One region of the Streptomyces azureus genome, then DNA from elsewhere that is predicted to be linked to it. Evidence: riboswitches for the same ligand, from Rfam matches in the RefSeq annotation. Region 1 holds a riboswitch; the other holds the start of a gene.

Region 1 (6,975 bases):
ACCGGACTGGAGAACTGGGCCTTCGTCCTCACCCGCGACGTCGCCGTCCCGGACACCAACCTCCGGTACGGTCCCGGAACCGGGGCCTCCGGCGGCCTGGGCGCCGGCCTCGCCGCCCTCGGCGCCCGTCTCCTCCCCCGCTTCGACGTGCTGCTGGACCACCTCGACCTGGACGCCCGGCTGGCCGGCGCGGACCTGGTGATCACCGCCGAGGGCGCCCTGGACCACCAGACGCCGCGCGGCAAGGTCCCCGCCGAGGTGGCCCGCCGGGCCAAGCTCTACGGCCGCCCGGTCCTGGCCCTGGCGGGCACGCTCGGCGAGGGCGCGCACGAGGTGCCGGGCGTGGACGCGTTCAGCGGCATCCTGCCGGCACCGATGGCCCTGGCGGAGGCCCTGGTCCGGGCGAGCGAGCTGCTCACGGACGCCACCGAGCGGGCCCTGCGGATGATCGTCCTCGGCACCCGGCTACCGCTGGTCTCCGACCGGGCCGTTCAGGCCGACCTGTCCGGGACGCAACGCCCGTCCTCCGTGCGGTAGTTCCACCGCGCCCCGTCTGTCACGAGCTCCTTCACGGCCCGGACGAACCGCTCCACGTGCTCGTCCGGCGTACCCGCGCCGAAGCTCACGCGGATGGCGTTGAGGGACTTCTCGCCGGGAGCCGCCTCCGGTGCCCCGCACTCGCCCTGCGTCTGCGGGTCGCTGCCGAGCAGCGTGCTCACCAGCGGGTGGGCGCAGAAGAGCCCGTCCCGGACGCCGATGCCGTACTCGGCGGAGAGCGCGGCGGCGAAGTGCGAGCTGTTCCAGCCCTCGACGACGAAGGAGAGCACACCGACACGCGGCGCGTCGTCCCCGAAGAGGGACAGGAACCGCACCTGGGGGACGTCGGCGAGCCCCTCCCGCACCTTGGCGACCAGGTACTGCTCGCGGGCGACGAGCGTGTCGAAGCCGGCCTCCGTCAGCGCCTTGCAGGCGGAGGCGAGGGCGTAGGCACCGATGACGTTGGGCGAACCGGCCTCGTGACGGGCGGCGCTGTCGTGCCACTGAACGTCCACTCCCCCGTCCGTGCGCCGGGTGACCTTGCGGCTGGCGCCGCCGCCGGCGAGGTACGGCTCGGCCTCGCGCAGCCAGTCGGCCCGCCCGGCCAGCACGCCGGAGCCGAAGGGCGCGTACAGCTTGTGCCCGGAGAAGGCGACCCAGTCGACATCGAGGTCCCTGACGGACACGGGGTGATGCGGGGCCAGTTGGGCGGCGTCGAGCACGATCCGGGCGCCGTGGGCGTGCGCGACCGCCGCGAGCTCCCGTACGGGCCACAGCTCGCCGGTGACGTTCGAGGCGCCGGTGACGCAGACGAGGGCGGGCCCGTGGGGGTCCCTCTCGGCGAGGGCGCGCTTCAGGGTCTCGACGGCCTGGCGGGGGCTGCGCGGGGCGTCGAGGTAGGTGACGCGGGCGTCGCGCCAGGGCAGCAGGGCGGCGTGGTGCTCGGTCTCGAAGACGAAGACCTGGCAGCCGGCCGGGAGCGCGGCGGCGAGGAGGTTGAGGGAGTCGGTGGTGGACCGGGTGAAGACCACCTGGTCACCGTCCCGGCAGTCGAGGAACTCCGTGACCGTACGGCGGGCGTTCTCGAAAAGGTCGGTCGACAACTGGGACAGGTACCCGGCACCGCGGTGGACGCTGCCGTAGTACGGCGCGTAGGCGGCGACGTCGTCCCAGACCCGCTGGAGCGCCGGGGCGCTGGCGGCGTAGTCGAGCGCGGCGTAGGTGACCTCACCACCGGTGACGAGTGGAACGGTGACGTCCCGGCCCAGGACGGGCAGCGGGGCACAGACGGCCTGGTCGGCGGCGACAGCGGAGGCAGTGGAGACGGACATGGGGGAACTCCCGTGAGAGACAGGGGTGGAGAGAAAAGGGGTGTGCGGAGGCGGGGCTCTGCGGCCCTAGCGCATTCGCTTGCTCACGGGAGGCTCCCTCGAACGACCAGGACCCCTGGTTTCGCGAGGGGTCCGCGCTTGCCGTAGACCTTGCTGACTACGGCCTGGTCTTCACCCGGGGCACCCCGCCACGGACGGAGGGTTGCCGGACAGTCGGCCGGGGCCTCATGACTGTCACTCATGACCTGGAGAGGAACTTACGAGAATGATCGAGGTCCCGCAACCCGCGTCCGGATTGCGGGACACCCCGCGCCAGTGTCTGACACATCCCCGTCGTCCGCCCGGAGGGCGGGCTCCGCGGCGTCATGGGGGTCCCCCTGCTCGAGCGAAGTCGAGAGCTTGGGGGAGCGTGCGATCGCAAGGCGCCGGAGCGCCCTCGATGGGGTCCCCCCTGCTCGAGCGCGTGCCGGACGCCGCGGAGCAGGCGGGGATTTGTCAGACAGGCCCTACGCGTTGCTCGCCGCCACCCACCGCTCCAGGGTCCGCTTGGCGGCCCCGGAGTCGATCGATTCGGCCGCCTTCGCCATGCCGGCACGGATCTGCTCGGCCAGCGTCCCCCGGCCGGGATCGAGGGCCACCAGGGCAGCCGCCGAGTTCAGCAGGACCGCGTCCCGCACCGGGCCCGTCTCTCCGTCCAGCAGGCGGCGGGCGACCTCCGCGTTGTAGGAGGCGTCCGCGCCGCGCAGGGCCTCCACGGGGACGAGTTCGATGCCCACGTCGCGCGGGTCGAAGGCCTCCTCGGTCACCTTGCCGTCACGGACGACCCACACCCTGGACGTGGCGGTGGTGGTCAGTTCGTCGAGGCCGTCGTCGCCGCGGAAGACCAGGGACGAGTGGCCGCGCTCGGCGAATACACCCGCGACGATCGGTGCCATGCGCGGATCCGCGACACCGACGGCCTGGGCGCGTACCTTCGCGGGGTTGGTCAGCGGGCCGAGGACGTTGAAGATCGTTCGGATGCCCAACTGGCCACGGGCCGCGCCCGCGTGGCGCATCGCCGGGTGGAACTTCGCCGCGAAACAGAAGGTGATCCCGGCGTCCTCGGCGACCTGGGCCACCCGGTGCGTCGGCAGCTCCAGGTTGACGCCGAGCTTCTCCAGCACGTCCGACGCCCCGGACGCCGAGGACGCCGCGCGGTTGCCGTGCTTGACGACCTTCGCACCCGTGCCGGCGATGACGATCGCCGACATCGTGGAGATGTTGACGGTCTTCGCCCCGTCGCCGCCCGTGCCGACGATGTCGACGGCCGGGCCCGGCACTTCGATCACGTTCGCGTGCTCGTACATCGCCCGGACGAATCCGGCGATCTCCTCGACGGTCTCGCCCTTGGCCCGCAGCGCCACCACGAACCCGGCGATCTGGGCGTCCGTCGCCTCGCCGCGCATGATCAGGTCCATCGCCCACGCGGTGTCGTCGGCGGTCAGGTCCCGGCGCTCCAGCAGACCGTTCAACAGCAGGGGCCAGGAGCGGCCCGCCGCGGTGTCGCCTCCAGCGGGGATCACAGCGCTCATAAGCCGCTCCAGGGTCAGGCGTCCCGCACTACGGGACGAGGGTCTCAACGAGGTCCACCCTATCCAGCCACGGGGCACGGCGAAGGGCCCCGTCCGAACACCGGACGGGGCCCTTCGTGTGGCGTGGCGAAGCAGTGATCAGTGGTGGCCGTGGCCGCTGGTGATCTCCCGGTACTCCTCGGCGGTCGGCTTCGGGATCTGGGCTCCCTCGCCGTAGTAGGAATCGCTGAGCTTGGCGCGCAGCTTCTCGGAGCCCTTCACCTTGCGCTCGACACCGTTCTCGTCGACCGTCGGGCCGATCTCGGCCGGCTTGTACTGCTCGTGCGCCGTGAGCGTGTACATCTGCTCCTGGCTGAGCGGCTCGTGCACCTCGATGAACTCACCGTGCGGCAGGCGCTTGATGATGCCGGTCTCGCGACCGTGCAGCACCTTCTCCTTGTCCCGGCGCTGGAGGCCGAGGCAGATCCGCTTGGTGATGATGAACGCGATGACCGGCCCGGCGAAGAACCCGATCCGGACGAACCAGGTGACCGCGTTGATCGACAGGTGGAAGTGGGTGGCGACGATGTCGTTGCCACCGCCGATCAGCATGATCATGTAGCCGGTGACCCAGGCGACACCGAAGGCGGTGCGCGTCGGGGCGTTGCGCGGCCGGTCCAGGATGTGGTGCTCGCGCTTGTCCCCGGTGACCCACGACTCGATGAACGGGTAGAGGGCGATGATCCCGAGGAAGAGACCGAACAGCACCAGCGGGATGAACACGCCCAGGACGAGCGTGTGACCCCAGAAGTCGATCTCCCAGCCGGGCATCGCCCGGACCAGACCCTCGGCGAAGCCCATGTACCAGTCGGGCTGCGCACCCGTCGACACCTGGTCGGGACGGTAGGGGCCCAGGACCCAGATGGGGTTGACGGTCGCGATGCCGGCGATGGCCGCGATGACGCCGAAGACCAGGAAGAAGAAGCCTCCGGCCTTGGCCATGTAGACCGGCAGCAGCGGCATGCCGACGACGTTCTTGTTGGTCCGGCCGGGACCCGCGAACTGCGTGTGCTTGTGGTAGAAGACCAGGATCAGGTGGCCGACCACGAGCCCGAGCATGATGCCCGGCAGCAGCAGGATGTGGATCGAGTAGAACCGGGCGACGAAGTCGGTACCCGGGAACTCCCCGCCGAACAGGAACATCGAGATGTACGTGCCGATGATCGGCGTGGACAGGATCGCGCCCTGGGTGAAGCGGACACCGGTGCCGGAGAGCAGGTCGTCCGGGAGCGAGTAGCCGGTGAAACCGGTGAACATGCCCAGGACGAACAGCAGGAAGCCGAACAGCCAGTTGATCTCACGCGGCTTGCGGAACGCGCCGGTGAAGAACACGCGCATCATGTGCACGAACATGCCGGCGAGGAAGATGATCGCCGCCCAGTGGTGGATCTGCCGGATGAGCAGACCGCCGCGCACGTCGAAGCTGATGTCCAGGGTGGAGGCGAAGGCCTCCGACATCAGCTGCCCCTGGAGCGGGACGTAACTGCCGTGGTACTCCACCTCGTTCATCGACGGGTGGAAGAACAGCGTCAGGTACACACCCGTCAGGATGATGATGATGAAGCTGTAGAGGCAGATCTCACCGAGCATGAAGGACCAGTGGTCCGGGAAGATCTTGCGCATGTTGGCCTTGGCCAGGGAGTAGATCCCGAGGCGGCCGTCGGCCCAGTCGGCGACCCGCTCTCCGGCGGGTGCCTTGCGGCGTTCTTGTGCAGTGCTCATCCGCGCTCCCAGAAAGCAGGGCCGACGGGCTCTTCGAAGTCGCCGAGCGCCTCGAGGTAACCCTCGTCGTTCACGCCGATGCGGAGCTGCGGCAGGGCGTGACCAGCGGGACCGAAGATCACTCGGGCACCGTCGGAGAGGTCGAAGGTGGACTGGTGGCAGGGGCAGAGCACGTGGTGCGTCTGCTGCTCGTACAGGGAGATCGGGCAGCCGACGTGGGTGCAGATCTTCGAGTACGCGACGATGCCCTCGTGCGACCACTCGAGCTCGCGCTTGTCCTTGATGTTCTCCGGCTGGATCCGGACGATCATCAGGGCGGCCTTGGCGATCTCGTTCTGGAACTCGTGGTCGTGCTCCTCCAGGCCCTCGGGCTTGGCGAAGGTCAGCGAACCGACCGCGACGTCCGAGGGACGCAGCGGCTCGTTCGTGTTCATGTTCACGAGCAGCTTGCCCTTGGACCACAGCGTGTGACGCAGCTTGTCCTCGGGCAGCGGGCCGAGGTCGCGCAGCAGCACGACACCGGAGAGCGGCACCAGCGTGAGCGCGCCGAACATGGTGTTGCGGATCAGCTTGCGGCGGCCGAGCGCGGACTCCTTGGCGCCCTGCTTGAAGTCGGCGAAGACCTTCTCGCGGACCTCGGGCTCCGCCTCGATCGGGTGCCGCTCGTCAGCGATCTCCACGTCCGACATCAGGGTGCGGGCCCAGTGGACGGCGCCCGCGCCGATGCAGAACAGCGCGATGCCGAGCGTCATGCCCAGCGCGAAGTTCAGCGCGCTGATGTGGCCCAGCGGGAAGATGTAGACCGACTTGTCGACCGGGATCGCCACGAACGCGGCGATGAAGGCGATGGTGGCCAGCATCGACACCGTGAACATCAGGGCGACCGCACGCTCGGACCGCTTGGCGGCCCGCTCGTCGACGTCCTGGATCCGGTGCTCGTGGGGGGGCAGGCCCGGGTCGGCGAACGGGTGCTTCTCGTCCGCGGGGCTCAGCGCCCCGTGCCCGTGCTCGTCATGTCCTGCGGACTGCTCGGCAGGCAGGTTCTCTTCTGGATTCTCTTGGCTACTCATGACTTCTTGGCCTTTGCGGTCCGGGCGGCGACCCACACGGCGACGGCGATCAGCCCGCCGAGACCGAAGATCCAGCCGAACAGTCCCTCGCTGACCGGCCCGAGGCCGCCGAGCTCGAGGCCGCCGGGGCTCTCGGACTTGCTGCTGTTGACCGCGTCCAGGTACGCGATGATGTCCTTCTTGTTCTCCTCCGACAGCGTGGTGTCGGGGAAGGACGGCATGTTCTGCGGGCCGGTCTGCATGGCCTCGTAGATGTGCTTCGGGCTGACGCCCTCGAGGTCCGGTGCGTACTTGCCGTGCGTCAGCGCACCGCCCTTGCCGGTGAAGTTGTGGCACTGCGCGCAGTTGGTACGGAACAGCTCACCGCCCTTGGCGATGTCGGCACCCTGGGGGCCGTACTGCTCCTCGGTCGGGATGGCAGGCCCGGCGCCCAGCGAGGCGATGTAGGCCGCGAGCTGGTCGATCTCGGCCTGGCTGTAGATGTTCTTCTTCTTGGGGACCTGCGGGCCCTGGGAGGTGGCGGCCGGCATACGGCCGGTGGCCACCTGGAAGTCCACGGCCGCGGCGCCCACGCCCACCAGGCTCGGCCCGTCGGAGGTGCCCTGACCGCCGGTGCCGTGGCAACTGGCGCAGCCGACCGAGTAGAGCTTCTTGCCCTCCTCGATGGTGAGGGACTGGGCGGTTTCGTCGGCCTCAGCCTTGCTC
Region 2 (6,975 bases), on a different contig from region 1:
TCCGTCTTCTTGGCGACTTCCTTGACCAGCTCGGCGCCGATCTTCTCGTACGGGTCCTCGAGCTCGATCTCCTTGGCGATGGAGACACCGTCGTTGGTGATCGTGGGCGCGCCCCACTTCTTCTCGAGGACGACGTTGCGGCCCTTGGGGCCGAGCGTCACCTTGACGGCGTCCGCGAGCTGGTTCATGCCGCGCTCGAGGCCGCGCCGCGCCTCCTCGTCGAACGCGATGATCTTGGCCATGTGAAGTGGTCCCTCCAGGACTGGGGGTGATTACTTCGGACCGCGCCCGCGCCCGCGACGGACGGCTCGCTGACCCCGTGGTTCCTTCCCACCTGGCCTGCGGGCCTCACCGACCCGGTCCTAACGTTGTCACTCTCACCTTCAGAGTGCTAACGCAATGATTAGCACTCGACCCCTGCGAGTGCAAGCGGCTCTCGGGATGCGGGGCACACTCAGCCCCCGGCGAACGGGCCGCATCCGGCTTGGCCGACAGGCGCGGGCAGCGCCACGGCGGATCGGGAGAGCCGGGAAAGGCCTGGACACACGGCCCGCGGCGGTGACGCCGACGCGGGCGGGTCCGGGGCGCGAACTCGCGTCCGTACACCAGGGCGGAGTCCGAGGCACCTTCGGGCGCGGCGGGCCTCGACGAGCGGTCGCCCGGTGTGCCCGCCGCCCCGGCCGCCGGCCCCCGAGCAGGCCGAAGGGTCCGCACCCCGGGGGGTGCGGACCCTTCAGAGAAGACCGGTCGCTTGCGCTTGGTCGTGGTGCGCGTTCAGGCAGAGACGCGAACCATGTCGGCCTGCGGTCCCTTCTGGCCCTGCGAGATCTCGAACTCGACCCGCTGGCCCTCTTCCAGGGTGCGGTAGCCGTCCATCTGAATCGCGCTGTAGTGGACGAAAACATCCGCACCACCGTCGACCGCGATGAAGCCGTACCCCTTCTCCGCGTTGAACCACTTGACGGTGCCCTGAGCCATGCCTAACTCCCCTATTACTGGCCCTTGCACAGATCCACACTTCGCGGACCCGGGTCAGACCTCACCCCCCACGGTTGGGGGCGTGCGCCGGAACGCGTCGACCGCGGCTGAATGTATCTGTCCAACTGCCGTCTGCAACAGGTCAATCGGACGAGAATTCTGGACGCGCAGGATCCGGAATGTGGGGAGAATTCGCCCGACTTCAGGGCAAGTCGGGCCACACAAAAGGAACAAAAGCCGCGAAAGACGCACACACTTTGGCTACATCTTGTCGGGCGCGCGGCAGGAATCAAGGGCTCCCGATCAGGAGATCGGCGCTGCGTTCCCCAACTGTACCGCGCTCAATCACACAGAATTGCCCCCTCCGCTTCTCTCACGGAGGGGGCAATTCGATGAGCTCTCAGTAACCGCGGTTACCGAAGGTAATAACAAGCCGGTCGACCGGTTCAGCCACCGGCGACGGCGGGGATGATCGACACCCCGGCACCGTCCGGCGTCGCCGTCTCCAGACCCTGCTCGAACCGCACGTCGTCGTCGTTGACGTACACGTTGACGAAACGGCGCAGCTTGCCCTGGTCGTCCAGCACCCGGGCGGCGATCCCGGTGTGGTTCTTCTCCAGATCGGCGATGACCTCGCCGAGGGTCGCGCCCTCGGCGGCGACCTCGGCCTGGCCGCCGGTGTAGGTACGCAGGATGGTGGGGATGCGAACGGTCACGCTCATGCGAGGCCAGCCTCTCGGAAGGAGTCCAGGTTCGGGCGGATGGTGGCGGTGAGGCCGGTACCGGCCACCGCGTCGAGGGTCTTGAGGCCGTCCCCGGTGTTCAGGACGACGGTGGTCTTCGACGGGTCGAGCACCCCGTTCTCGACCAGCTTCTTCGCCACGCCCACGGTCACACCACCGGCGGTCTCCGCGAAGATGCCCTCGGTCCGGGCGAGGATCTTGATCGCGTCGACGACCTGCTCGTCGTTCACGTCCTCCACCGCGCCGCCCGTACGGCGCGCGATGTCGAGCACGTAGGGCCCGTCCGCCGGGTTGCCGATCGCCAGCGACTTGGCGATCGTGTCCGGCTTCTGCGGGCGGACGACGTCGTGCCCGGCCTTGTACGCCGTCGACACCGGCGAGCAGCCCTCGGCCTGGGCACCGAAGATCTTGTACGGCTTGTCCTCGACCAGCCCGAGTTTGATCAGCTCCTGAAGGCCCTTGTCGATCTTCGTGAGCTGCGAGCCGGAGGCGATCGGCACGACGATCTGGTCCGGCAGCTGCCAGCCGAGCTGCTCGCAGATCTCGTACGCGAGGGTCTTGGAGCCCTCGGCGTAGTACGGCCGCAGGTTGACGTTGACGAAGCCCCAGCCCTCGCCCGCCGGGTCGCCGATCAGCTCGGAGCAGAAGCGGTTCACGTCGTCGTAGTTGCCCTGGATGCCGACGAGCTCGCCGCCGTAGACCGCGGCCATGACGACCTTGCCCTGCTCCAGGTCGTGCGGGATGAACACGCAGGAGCGGAAGCCGGCGCGGGCCGCCGCGGCACCCACGGCGCCGGCGAGGTTGCCGGTGGAGGAGCAGGACAGTGTGGTGAAGCCGAAGGCGCGGGCGGCCTCCAGGGCCTGGGCGACGACACGGTCCTTGAAGGAGTGCGTCGGGTTGCCGGAGTCGTCCTTGACGAAGAGCTTGCCCGCCTCGACGCCCAGCTCACGCGCGAGGTTGTCGGCCTTGACGAGCTTGGTCCAGCCCGGGTTGATGTTGGGCTTGTCCGCCACGTCGGCCGGTACCGGCAGCAGGGGGGCGTAGCGCCAGATGTTCGCGGGTCCCGCCTCGATCCGCTTGCGGAGCTCCTCGGTGTCGTAGGCCGAGAAGTCGTAGGCGATCTCCAGCGGGCCGAAACACTCCTCGCACGCGAAGACCGGGCCGAGGGATACGCGGTGACCGCACTCGCGGCAGCTCAGGGCGGCGGCGGGGCCGAGGTCTACGGTGGAGTCAGTGGTGCTTGCAACAGTCTGCACAGCCATGTGAGGCGAGGCCCTTTCTCCTCATCTTCCTCACGACGCATCTCGCCGTGAGACGGATTTGGCACCTTCCCGAGCCGGGACCTCGCGGAGCGGTCGACAGTGACCTACGAGTATCGGCTGGAGGGTTGCCGGGGCTTCATCGGGCCGTATCCCTCTGCCCCTCTGGATGAGCTGTATTCGGTTGTAAACAACGGCTGACCCCGGACATGTGATGGTCATCCGCGTTGTTCAAGACTGTAACCGACGACCAGGACAGTTGAGAGAGTCGTCCGAACCGCGAGATGGCTCACAGTCCGTCCCGCCGAGAGTACGCAGAGGAGCCGCCACGGTGCTGGAAGAAGTCGAGCGCTGGCTGAGCACCCGTTCCTGGTCCGCGACCGATCGCCCGCTCCACCAGATCCTTGCCGCCAAGCAGCGCACGGGCCGGACGGTCAGTGTCGTGCTGCCCGCGCTGAACGAGGAGGAGACGGTCGGCGACATCGCCGCCGTCATCCGCCACGACCTGATGCGGCAGGTGCCGCTCGTCGACGAGCTCGTCGTCGTCGACTCGGGGTCGACCGACCGCACGTCGGAGGTGGCCGCCGCCGCGGGCGCGACGGTGGTGCACCGCGACGAGATCCTCCCGCGCGTCCCCGCCGTGCCCGGCAAGGGCGAGGTGCTGTGGCGATCCCTCCTCGTCACCAGCGGGGACATCGTCTGCTTCATCGACGCGGACCTGAGGGACTTCTCGTCCGACTTCGTCTCCGGGATCGTGGGCCCGCTGCTCACCGACCCGGACATCGACCTGGTCAAGGGCATGTACGACCGTCCGCTCGGCGGCGCGGCCGGGCAGGGCGGCCGGGTCACGGAGCTGATGGCCCGCCCGCTGCTCAACATGCACTGGCCGCAGCTGGCCGGCTTCGTGCAGCCGCTCGGCGGCGAGTACGCGGCCCGCCGCTCGCTGCTGGAGCAGCTGCCGTTCCCCGTCGGGTACGGCGTCGAGCTGGGCATGCTGGTCGACGCGCTGCACCTGGTGGGCCTGGACGCCCTCGCCCAGGTGGACATCGGCGTGCGCAAGCACCGGCACCAGGACGGGCAGGCGCTGGGCCGGATGGCCGCCGCGATCTACCGCACGGCGCAGCTGCGGCTGGCCCGCGGGCATCTGATCCGGCCGTCCCTGACGCAGTTCGAGCGGGGCGGGGACGGCTTCGAGCCGCGCACCTACTCCGTGGACACCGAGGAGCGTCCGCCGATGGCGGAGACCGCCGAGTACCAGGCGCGGAAGGCGGCGTGACCGGGGCCGTTTTCGGCCGGGTGGGTCAGGTCCGTACGTTTGAGCGTTTCCGGGCCGGGCTAGGTTGAGGCGTATGGCTTCAACGTACGGTGCTGCACAGGTGCTGGTGGCCTCCAACCGTGGCCCGGTCTCTTACACGGTGGGCGAGGACGGTTCGCTGGACGCCAAGCGGGGCGGCGGCGGGCTGGTCTCGGGGCTGTCCGCGATCGGCTCGGACGCGGACGCGCTGTGGGTGTGCTCGGCGCTGTCGGACGGCGACCGGGAGGCGGTCCGGCGGGGCGTCGGCGAGGACGGCGTGCGGATGCTGGACATCCCGGCCGACGTGCACGCGGACGCGTACAACGGCATCGCGAACTCGGTGCTGTGGTTCGTGCACCACATGCTCTACCAGACGCCGCTGGAGCCGGTCTTCGACGCGGAGTTCCGGCGCCAGTGGACGTCGTACGAGACGTACAACCGGGCGTTCGCCGAGGCGCTGGCCGAGGAGGCGGCGCAGGGCGCGGCGGTGGTGGTGCAGGACTACCACCTGACGCTGGTGCCGGGCATGCTCCGCGAGCTGCGGCCGGACCTGAGGATCGGTCACTTCTCGCACACGCCGTGGGCGCCGCCCGAGTACTTCCACATGCTGCCGGACGACGTGGCCGGGCAGGTGCTGCGAGGCATGCTGGGCGCGGACCGGCTGGGCTTCCTCACGCAGCGCTGGGCGGACGCGTTCACCGCGTGCGCCGAGCGGTTCGCCGGCGGGCTCGGGGGCACGCGGCTCGGCGTGCACGGGCTGGGGGCCGACGCGGACTTCCTGCGGAAGCGTTCGCACGAGGCGGACGTCGAGGAGCGGATGGCCGCGCTCCGGGAGGAGATCGGCGAGGGCCGCCGCACCATCGTCCGGGTCGACCGCACGGAGCTGTCGAAGAACATCGTGCGCGGCCTGCTGGCCTACCGCCGGCTCCTCGAGACCCACGCCGAGTGGCGCGAGCGCGTGGTGCACGTGGCCTTCGCGTACCCCTCGCGGCAGGACCTCGCGGTCTACCGGGACTACACGGCCGAGGTGCGGCGGCTCTCGGAGGAGATCAACGCCGAGTACGGGACGCCGGGGTGGACCCCGGTCGTACTCAACCTCAAGGACGACTTCGCCCGCTCCCTGGCCGCGTACCGGCTGGCCGACGTGGCGCTCGTCAACCCCATCCGGGACGGCATGAACCTCGTCGCCAAGGAGGTCCCGGTCGTCTCCGACGCGGGCTGCGCGCTGGTGCTGTCGCGGGAGGCCGGGGCGTTCGAGGAACTGGGCGAGGACGCGATCGTGGTGAACCCGTACGACGTGACGGGGACGGCGGCGGCCCTGCACGAGGCGCTCTCGATGCGCCCGGAGGAACGCGCCGAGCGCAGCAAGCGGCTGGCAGCGGCGGCGACCGCGCTGCCGCCGACGCAGTGGTTCCTGGACCAGCTCGACGCCTTGAGGGGCTGATCGCCGATGACCGGTCCCACTGGCTCTCCGCTGCCTGCGCCCACCACGAAAGCCGGACAGGAAGGTCTGGACGCTCTCCTGGCCCACCCGGGCAAGGCCCTGATCGGCCTCGACTTCGACGGGACGCTCGCGCCGATCGTGGCCGACCCCGAGCGGGCCCGGGCCCACCCGGAAGCCGTCCCCGCGCTGGCCGCGCTCGCGCCGGAGGTGGCCGCCGTGGCGGTGATCACCGGGCGGCCGGCCGAGGTCGCGGTGCGCAACGGCGGCTTCGCGGACGTCCCCGGCCTGGAGCACCTCGTGGTCCTCGGCCACTACGGCGCCGAGCGCTGGGACGCCCGCACCGGCGAGATCAGCGCCCCCGAGCCGTATCCCGGCGTCGCCGCGGTCCGCACCGAGCTGCCCGAGCTCCTCGAACGGTTCGGCGCGTCGCAGGGGACCCGGATCGAGGACAAGGGCCGGTCGGTGGCCGTGCACACCCGCCGGGCCGCCGACCCGCAGGCCGCGCTGGACTCCCTGCGCGAACCGCTCGCCGGACTGGCCGGCCGCCACGGCCTGATCGTGGAGCCCGGCCGCCTGGTCCTCGAACTCCGCCCGCCCGGCATCGACAAGGGCGCCGCCCTCACCGGTTTCGCCCGGGAGATCGGCGCCGGGTCCGTCCTCTTCGCCGGCGACGACCTGGGCGACCTGCCCGCCTACGCGGCCGTCGACAAGCTCCGCTCGGACGGCACCCCTGGCCTGCTGGTGTGCAGCGGCAGCGACGAGGTGACCGAGCTGAGGGAGCGGGCGGACGTGGTGGTGGACGGCCCGGAGGGCGTCGTACGCCTGCTGAGCGCACTGGCGGACCGGCTCGGCTGAGGTCCTAACGCTCCGCCCGGCGCTTCTCCCGTATCCGCCGCAGCCGGTTCACCGTCACCGGGTCGTGGGACAGGGCCCGGGGATCGTCCAGCAGGGCGTTGAGGAGCTGGTAGTAGCGCACGGGGGCGAGGCCCAGCTCCTCCCGTATGGCGCGTTCCTTCGCACCGGGCCCGGAAAAACCGCGGCGTTCGAGCGTGAGGATGTCCCGCTCCCTGCGCCCGAGCCGCTCATCACCCGTGTCCTCGTCCATGCCAGGCACCGTAACGCCCGCCACCGACAGCGGGACTACTCCGCGCTCTCCGCCCGGGTCGCCACCGCCTGGAGGTGGCCCAGGACGCCCGAGGGACTGCCGGAGGGGGCGACGGCCTTGCCGATCTGCTTCTTGACCTGGGCGCTGACCTC

What was found. A riboswitch is a leader RNA that binds a small molecule or an ion and turns the genes downstream of it on or off. The one in region 1 is predicted to bind S-adenosylmethionine.
Region 2: it holds a riboswitch for S-adenosylmethionine, as region 1 does, so the genes downstream of both, thrC (threonine synthase) here and AOQ53_RS08300 (aminotransferase class V-fold PLP-dependent enzyme) in region 1, are expected to answer to the same signal.

The regions. Positions count from the first base shown of each region.
Region 1 covers NZ_DF968222.1:11,361-18,335, forward strand. Annotated here, with positions in the region: gene AOQ53_RS08295 (glycerate kinase) at 1-537, shown strand, start outside; gene AOQ53_RS08300 (aminotransferase class V-fold PLP-dependent enzyme) at 492-1,868, opposite strand; SAM riboswitch class IV at 1,998-2,114, opposite strand; gene trpD (anthranilate phosphoribosyltransferase) at 2,375-3,439, opposite strand; gene qcrB (cytochrome bc1 complex cytochrome b subunit) at 3,578-5,200, opposite strand; gene qcrA (cytochrome bc1 complex Rieske iron-sulfur subunit) at 5,197-6,270, opposite strand; gene qcrC (cytochrome bc1 complex diheme cytochrome c subunit) at 6,267-6,975, opposite strand, start outside.
Region 2 covers NZ_DF968253.1:10,552-17,526, reverse strand. Annotated here, with positions in the region: gene groL (chaperonin GroEL) at 1-242, opposite strand, end outside; gene AOQ53_RS14050 (cold-shock protein) at 775-978, opposite strand; gene AOQ53_RS14045 (ubiquitin-like small modifier protein 1) at 1,425-1,700, opposite strand; gene thrC (threonine synthase) at 1,697-2,983, opposite strand; SAM riboswitch class I at 3,002-3,156, opposite strand; gene AOQ53_RS14035 (glucosyl-3-phosphoglycerate synthase) at 3,312-4,256, shown strand; gene AOQ53_RS14030 (alpha,alpha-trehalose-phosphate synthase (UDP-forming)) at 4,330-5,718, shown strand; gene otsB (trehalose-phosphatase) at 5,725-6,573, shown strand; gene AOQ53_RS14020 (DUF3263 domain-containing protein) at 6,578-6,823, opposite strand; gene AOQ53_RS14015 (ABC transporter substrate-binding protein) at 6,859-6,975, opposite strand, start outside.